DNA from 2 places in the Aneurinibacillus baijiui genome. Region 1 is predicted to be linked to the other one. Evidence: riboswitches for the same ligand, from Rfam matches in the RefSeq annotation. Region 1 holds a riboswitch; the other holds the start of a gene.

Region 1 (4,215 bases):
GGTATGCTCCGCAGTATAGTGACGTGGTCTATGCCGGATTGGTATTGAGCCGTTCGGGGTTAGAGAGGGCCAGTCGCACGAATATTGATATGCTTCATATTGTGATGGCTGTAAGTGATGCGTTTAACCAGCGCAACGCACGCCGCAGCGCTGCTGAGTCGGCGGCTGAATTGAGTGCTGTGATTCGGGAAGCAAGCGCGGCGGGCAAACCTTGCATCGGGGTATTAGGCACTGCATTTGGCTGTCCATTTGAAGGTGAGGTATCGATTGAGAATGTCCTTGCCATTGCCGATCAATTCCTTGAAGCGGGCTGTGAAGGTATTACGTTAGCGGATACGACCGGAATGGCTCATCCCTTGCAGGTTCAGGCATGGGTGCGTGCCTTTACAAAGCGTTTTCCTGATGTAGAGCTTGGTCTTCATTTTCATAATACGAGAGGATTAGGTCTTGCCAATGTGTTTGCTGGTTATCAGGCAGGTGTCCGCATTTTTGATTCCTCGCTTGCTGGTCTTGGCGGCTGCCCGTTTGCTCCGAAGGCAGTGGGGAATGTTTGTACAGAGGATATGGTGAATATGTTCAGAGAGATGGGAGAGGAAACGGGGATGGAGGTGGAAAAACTAATCGAGACAGCTTGCTGGATGGAGGAGAAGATAGGGCGTCGTCTGGATGGAATGTTGATGAAGACAGGTACGGTCAAAATGTGAAACCCACTATAATGAAGGAGGACCCACATGGAAGATGCCGCTCGTACAACTGACACGTATGCATTCTATGTCGATATGGTGGAAAACAAATATTTTGCAAATGTAGATGCGAGGAATCTGGAAGGAATATTGGAGTGCTTCAATGAAGACGCCGTGTTTACCATTCAGTCTGCTCATTCTGTACATCAGGGACGAGATACCGAGATTCGTGCGATGTACGTGGAGCTGTTTCAAAACTATCAGCCGAAGATGGTGCACAAAGATTTTCGACATGTTGTAGACGTTGGAAATAGCCGTTGCTCTGCCCAGTTTAATGTAGAACTCATCTCTACAGAGGGCGGAGAGGAGATCTTTCTTACAAACTGCAATTTCTTCTATTTTGAGAACGGGAAATTTAAAGAAGTGTATGTATACATGAGCGACGGTCAAAATGTGCTTGGATAAATGGTATATTCCTAAATAAAGGCCTGAGGCAAGGGAGATCAATTCCCTGCCTTGGGCTTTTATTTTTGTAAGAAATCATCGGGCCTGCCGTATCTTTTTGTTGGTGTTCGTCGTTTACAGTATAACTATGCAAAGGAGTGATATATGTGACGACAATTCCGGTGGTAATTGAACAGACGAGTCGCGGAGAGCGATCGTATGATATTTATTCGCGGCTGCTTAAGGATCGGATTATCTTTTTGGGCAGCGCGATTGATGATCAGGTAGCGAATTCAATTGTGGCTCAGCTTCTCTTCCTCACAGCGGAAGATTCGAAAAAAGACATTCATCTATATATTAATTGTCCCGGTGGATCGACGACAGCGGGTATGGCCATCTATGATACGATGCAGTTTATTAAACCGGATGTATCAACCATATGTGTCGGGATGGCGGCTTCCATGGGTGCGATTCTGCTCGTGGCCGGAGCGCCTGGAAAGCGGTTGGCGCTGCCAAATTCGGAAATTATGATCCATCAGCCCTGGGGAGGAACGAAGGGGCAGGCCAGTGATATGATGATTCATGCAGAGCGAATCATTAAAATACGAAGCATATTCAATAAGATCTTAGCCGATCGTACGGGACAGCCGTATGAAAAGGTGGAAAAGGATACGGACCGGGATAATTTTATGCTGGCGGAGGAAGCAAAAAAATACGGGTTAGTTGATAAGATCATTGAAAAACTATAGCGTATTGTATTATCAAGGGTGTTGATGATTCAGGGTAAATCGTCACCACACCCTGCCCCAAACGGACGTCGGTTCGTCTCCCACACAGAAACATCGAGGGCCGCTTGTTGCCGAGCCAGTCGGAACAGCAAAACATCTGGGCAGATGCAAGAAGGGAGACTGTTGCTGTTCTCTTTCGCCTGGCTAGGGCAACCGCTCGGGAAGGGAGACGAAAGGCCTTGTTTGTGTCCGGTTGTGGTGCTCTTTTCCTCTTGGAGCCATCCACACCTTTGGTATCCATCGATGGATAGAAAAGATGGATGCGTCCAGCATGCGTCCCCTTTGTTTTGAGGGAACATGCGGACGTATGCAATTTGTTTTTTTCAATATATGGATAATAAACAGGCGTATTGCATTATATAAGAATTAAGAGTACCATAAAGGCAATTGGATACAAGTAACCACTAGGGGAGCCGAATGGCTGAGAGAAATATTTCGACCCTTTGAACCTGATCTGCGTAATCGCAGCGTAGGAAAGTGGCGTGAGGATGCTTTCGTTATGGCTGCAAACCACCCGCTTCGGGTGGTTTTTTGTTTTATAATAAGCACAACCAGAACTGCAATATAACATAAGGTGGAATGTGTATGCACACAAACTCAACACGACGTCTTACGATGATGGCGCTTTTGGTCGCCATCGGAATTGTCGGCTCAAGCTTTCTTTGGTTTCCGGCCGGCGTAGCCAAAGCATATCCCGTACAGCATGCGGTCAATGTGATCGCTGCGGTCACACTTGGCCCTGGGCCGGCTGTAATGATTGCGTTTATGATCGCGCTGCTCCGCAATCTTTTGGGCATCGGTACTATACTTGCGTTTCCGGGAAGTATGGTTGGTGCTCTGTTTGCAGGTTTTTTGTACAGGTGGACGCGCAGAGCCTCTATGGGAGCTGTGGGTGAGGTGGTAGGCACAGGGATCATCGGTGCCTTCATATCGGTACCGCTTGCCTCGATTTTTCTTGGAAAAAGTGCGGGCGCATTCGCATTTATTCCTCCGTTTTTCATCAGCAGTCTAGCAGGGGCAATACTGAGTTTACTGCTTGTGCCGACACTGAGAAGAGCGCTCCGTCAGGAAGAGATTCGCCCATCTTCCTCCATCCAAAAGTAAGAAGAGAACACAACAGCCTGGACTGCGTTCTGGGTTGTTTTTTTATGCGTAAAAACATACGTTTATGCGACCTTGCATACGTGATAGGTAACAAACTGCTTACCTTCTGTCATACAGCATTTGGCAATAAAGTTGCATTGGGTATAATTGTTCACCTAATCACGGGTGAAATGATACGAAAGGAATGGTGAAAATATGAGCCTACGAATGCGAATCTCTCTTTCGGCTGCTCTGCTTGTTCTTCTGGTTGTCGGCATCAGTGCTTTTTTCTCCTATTGGAGTGTGAGTCGGGCCGTAGAACAAGGTATTTCGGCATATAGTGCACAGACCGCTACCAATACGGTCGCCTATGTAGATATAAATACGTACAAAAAACTGCTCGCTCATCCTGAAGAAAATGAAGCATATTGGACGATTCGCAATACACTAAACGACGTACGCGAAAAGCTTGGTGCTCTCTATGTTTATACACTTACAGTTGATGGAGATGCGCTGCATATCATGGTGGACGGACAGCCGAAACATTCGAAAACGGCTTCGCCCATTGGTGAAGCTGTTACGGCTACGGCTTTTGAGGATGTAGCACCTGCTCTGCAAGGCCGTACTGCGTATAGCGGCCTCATTCACGATGAGAAGTATGGCGATTATTTTTCAGCCTTTGCACCGATTAAAGATGAAAACGGTGCCATCATCGGTGTGCTTGGCGTCGATCTGCATGCACCATTCGTTGCCTCCCTTACACAAGACATCCTGGCTTCTAATATTCCAACTTTTATACTTTCTAGCCTATTGCTTTTAGCGTTTTCCATTCTGCTGTTTATGTATGTCGTTCAGAGAAGTTTACGTCCTCTGCATTTGATTAGCAAAACAGCGGAAAAAATTGCAAACGGTGATTTGACATCCACTGTAGAAGCAGAACTTGCGATATCCGCGAACAGAAAAGATGAAGTGGGGCAGCTTGCTCATTCGTTTCAGATTATGGAGACGCGTCTCTCACACTTCATTCGGCAGGTGCAGCATACGGTGGATCATGTAGCGGCTTCCTCGGAACAACTAGCGCATGCTACAGGACAGACGGAGCAGGCATCGCATCAGGTGGCAACGACGATGCAGGAAGTCGCCGCAGGCAGTGTGCGTCAGGCAGAACAGACCCAGCATATTCTGCAGATGATGCAGAATATGACAAACCATGTGCA
Region 2 (4,215 bases), on a different contig from region 1:
AAGGCGCCAAAGCGATTATTATCTACAACAACGTAGATGGCAAACTTGATGGTACATTAGGCGGCGCCGATGCCTCCTTCGTCGCCGCTGTGGGGATTACCAAAGCGGACGGCGAAGCATTGGCTGCCAAGCTCAAAGCAGGAGAAGCGGTAACGGCTACAGTCAAGGTAGCAGGTTCGGAAGTGAGAAAGCTGACATCACATAACGTAATCGCGACCAAGAAGCCAAATGCCAACAAGAAAAATACAAAAGATATGATCATCATCGGTTCACACCATGACTCCGTAGAGGGAGCACCAGGCGCTAATGACGATGCATCCGGCGTGGCCGTCACGCTTGAGTTAGCACGCATTATGTCCAAATTGAAAACCGATACGGAGATTCGCTTCGTTACCTTTGGGGCAGAGGAAAACGGCCTGATCGGCTCAGAGAAATATGCGGCTACACTAACTCCGGATGAAATCAAGCGCACAATCGGCATGTTCCAATTGGATATGGTCGGCAGCCGGGACGCAGGGGATTTGATCATGTATACAATTGACGGGGAGAAAAACCGTGTGACCGATCTCGGAGCAGCGGCAAGCTCCCGCCTGAGCGGAGTGCTCCCGTATGGTCAGGAAGGACGCAGCGACCACGAATCCTTCCATGCGCTTGGTATTCCATCCGCCCTGTTCATCCATGCACCGGTAGAACCGTGGTATCACAGTCCAGATGATACGCTAGATAAGATCAGCAAAGAAAAGCTCAAAAATGTAGCGGATATTGTCGGCTCCGCTGTCTATCAAGCAGCCCGCCCGGGTGATTTACGAATCGAGAAGGTAGACTATCCGAAAAAAGAAGTGGAGTTACAAGGCTAATTCCCTTTTTATATGTGGTCTTAGCGTTGTTTTAACAAAAAGAAGCGCTCCTTGTTGGTAAATAGGGAGCGCTTCTTTTTCTATTCTAAGGCCGAACAATCGTTACTTTTCCGTTTTCTACATACACAAAACGATAGGCCGGATATACCCATTGTTCTACCACGCCGTTTTCCGTTTCGGTCCGGTTAATATATTTGGGCGCGCCCCAGCTCGATGTACGAACCTGCTCTCTTGTCATACCCACTTTCGGTGCGGGGCGCTTGTCCTGTGCTGTCTGCGCCTTCTTCAACTCTAGCTGCCAAGCCGCTTGCACATCACGTTTTAGCGCCGTGACTTCTTCATACAGATCCCCCTGGTAGTCATCCGGAATTTTATGCAGACTGCTCAGCGCCGCCGCATAACCGCCCATCCCGCCATTCGTCATCTCCCGCCTTGCCTGTACATATATAAGAAGCGTCTTCGCATCCTCAACATCTGTTACCTCTTGCAGCAAGCGCTGCGCTTCGGGCCAATTCTTTTCTTTGATACTATGGATCGCCCTCTCATACGTCGTTGCTTCCGTATAGCTCTGCACGTGTCCGGATGCATAGATAAGCAAGAACACTACACCAGCGCACAGCAGAAGCCAGCGCATACCGGTTCTGTTTCCCATACGCACTGCCTGTTGCTTATTCATATTTTCGTCTCCATTCTTTATACCGCTCATTCTGTATGCTTACGTAATTTTTTAGCATTACTACTATCATTATAGATGCAACCCCACAGAAAAAAGTTGCGAAAAAGTTAAAATCACCGACAAATATTTGACAGTTTCCAGATAACCTGCTATTCTACGGATAATTTCATAAGGAAGTCCACTAGGGGTGCCGTAATGGCTGAGATAAAGCACTGCTTTGATCCCTTTGAACCTGATCTGGATTATACCAGCGTAGGAAAGTGGCAGCGATGATACGCCATGCCTTTATGGTTGGCACATGCTTTTCGTCTCGTATGCCGCTCTATGATAGAGCGGCTTTTTATTTTGAGACGGCCGCCCCTGTGGAATGTCTTCTTTTGAAAAACCAACTACGTAGGAGGAATTTGTATGATGACATTTACTGAACAGCTTCGCCGGGAGGCCGATCCAATTTTTGAAGCCATTTTTGCTCACCCATTCGTGCAAGGCATTGCCAACGGTGATCTGGACAAAGAGGCTATTATTCATTATGTAAAACAGGATTTTGAATATCTTAATACATTCGCCCGCATCTACGGCATCGCCATCTCTAAATGCGACGCGCGCGAAGATATGGCAATGTTTGCGGAGCAGGTTTCCTTTACGCTGCACGGAGAAGCCCACCCGCACAATAATCTGTGCCGCGTAGCCGGAGTGCGCTATGAAGATCTGCAGGGTTATCCGTTGGCACCGAACGCAAGCCACTATACCCGCCATATGCTGACGGTCGCCCATGAAGGCACGCTTGGTGAAATCATCGCCGTGCTGCTGCCATGCCCGTGGACGTATCTAGAAATCGGCCAAAAGCTGATGAAGGAAGTGAATCCATCTCCAGCGCATCCGTTCTATGATTGGATTACTTTTTATGGCGAGGCATCCATGAACGCGCTCACAGATGCATTCTGCGAACGGCTCAACCGCTGGGCTGAACACGCCGATGAAGCGGAAAAACAAAGAATGACCCGGCATTTCTTAACAAGCTGCCAGTTGGAATACTTGTTCTGGGATATGGCGTATACGAAACAGGAATGGCCAGTAGAAATCGGACAGGTAAGCAAACGATGAGCTGGAAAATGCGCGAGGTTGTGCTGGCGGTCGTACTTTCGATCGCCTGCGGAGTGCTTTATCTTGGCTGGTCTACACTGTGGCTACCGATCTCGGCGCTCGTAGGACCGGTCGGTGCGGAATTTATGTTCGGTGTATGGGTGGTCGCAAGCCCACTCGTCGCCTTCATTGTCCGCAAGCCGGGCGCTGCGCTGATTGCCGAGCTGGCGGCAGCGGCTGTGGAGGTATTTACCGGCAGTCACTTCGGCCTCTCTTCCCTTTTGATCGGCTTTGCCCAGGGCCTTGGAGCAGAACTTGCCTTCTTCTTGTTCCGCTATAAAAAATATAACGTATTTACCCTGATGCTATCAGGTGCTTTAGCCGCTGTGGGCAGCATGGCATACAGCCTGATCGCCAACGGATTCGGCTATTATACACCAGGTGTGCTGACCGCAACGTTTACCCTACGCATCGTAAGCGGCATGATCCTAGGTGGCCTGCTGGGCAAAGTTCTGGCCGAGTCACTGGCGAAAACCGGTATCCTTGGTCAATACGAAATCATGCGGCAGCGCAGAGGACAGCGGGGTGAGGGCTATGACTCCGCATCTGGCATGTAAGAATCTTTCCGTCCGTTTTTATGATGCTGATGTCTATACGCTGCGTGATCTGTCCCTTTCCATACAGCCCGGAGAAAAGGTTCTACTGCTCGGACCTTCCGGCTGTGGAAAGTCTACGCTGCTATCTGTGCTATCCGGCATCATTCCTCATGCGATTGAAGCGGAGATGGAGGGAACTGTAACACGTTCCTCCTCTGTCGGTGTTATGTTTCAAGACCCAGATGCGCAATTCTGTATGCTAACCGTTGGAGATGAGATTGCGTTTAGCTTAGAAAATCGCTGCATCCCCCGCGCAGAGATGGACGAACGCATCGGGCAGGCGATGGAACAAGCCGGTCTTTTTGTACCGAAGCACACACCCATTGAGACGCTCTCCGGCGGCATGAAGCAGCGGCTGGCCCTTGCTTGCCTGCTGGCGCTGGAAGCCGATGTGCTGTTTTTCGATGAACCGACCGCCCAGCTTGATCCGCAGGGACGAAGCGATGTATTTGCACAGCTTAAAACCATTGCAGAAACAGGAAAAACCATGGTATTTGTCGAGCATGTGCTTGACGGATTGATTGACTGGATGGATCGGGTGATTGTGCTGAACGCAAACGGACAGCTCATCGGGGAAGGTACACCGCAGGAAGTTCTCCTGCGCTATGAAAAAGAGATGGAGCAAGCAGGTATCTGGCGTCCCCGCCTCTTTCCCTACACAATGGATGAGGTCGCAGCGGACGAGTCCCATCCGCTGGCCAAAGCGTGGGATGCTTCACTTCATTGTACCAAGGCACGTGCCGACTCGTACCGTGATAAGAATGACTATAAAGAAATCTATACAGCTACCGACCTTACTCTTGGATACGGCAACCATCCGGTGCTTGATGCTGTCTCCTTCTCCATCAGGGAAGGAGAATGGACAGTACTAATCGGGGAAAATGGGGCAGGCAAAAGCACCCTGCTGCAAGCGCTAGCTGGCCTGAGAAAAGGAAAACGGGAC

The links. A riboswitch is a leader RNA that binds a small molecule or an ion and turns the genes downstream of it on or off. The one in region 1 is predicted to bind thiamine pyrophosphate.
Region 2: it holds a riboswitch for thiamine pyrophosphate, as region 1 does, so the genes downstream of both, tenA (thiaminase II) here and thiW (energy coupling factor transporter S component ThiW) in region 1, are expected to answer to the same signal.

Annotation. Positions count from the first base shown of each region.
Region 1 covers NZ_JBFTXJ020000001.1:318,733-322,947, forward strand. The annotation lists gene AB3351_RS01540 (hydroxymethylglutaryl-CoA lyase) at 1-704, shown strand, start outside; gene AB3351_RS01545 (nuclear transport factor 2 family protein) at 732-1,148, shown strand; gene clpP (ATP-dependent Clp endopeptidase proteolytic subunit ClpP) at 1,295-1,876, shown strand; TPP riboswitch at 2,312-2,408, shown strand; gene thiW (energy coupling factor transporter S component ThiW) at 2,501-3,019, shown strand; gene AB3351_RS01560 (methyl-accepting chemotaxis protein) at 3,215-4,215, shown strand, end outside.
Region 2 covers NZ_JBFTXJ020000002.1:364,139-368,353, reverse strand. The annotation lists gene AB3351_RS05135 (M28 family peptidase) at 1-857, shown strand, start outside; gene AB3351_RS05130 (hypothetical protein) at 943-1,533, opposite strand; TPP riboswitch at 1,707-1,809, shown strand; gene tenA (thiaminase II) at 1,945-2,637, shown strand; gene AB3351_RS05120 (ECF transporter S component) at 2,634-3,233, shown strand; gene AB3351_RS05115 (ABC transporter ATP-binding protein) at 3,211-4,215, shown strand, end outside.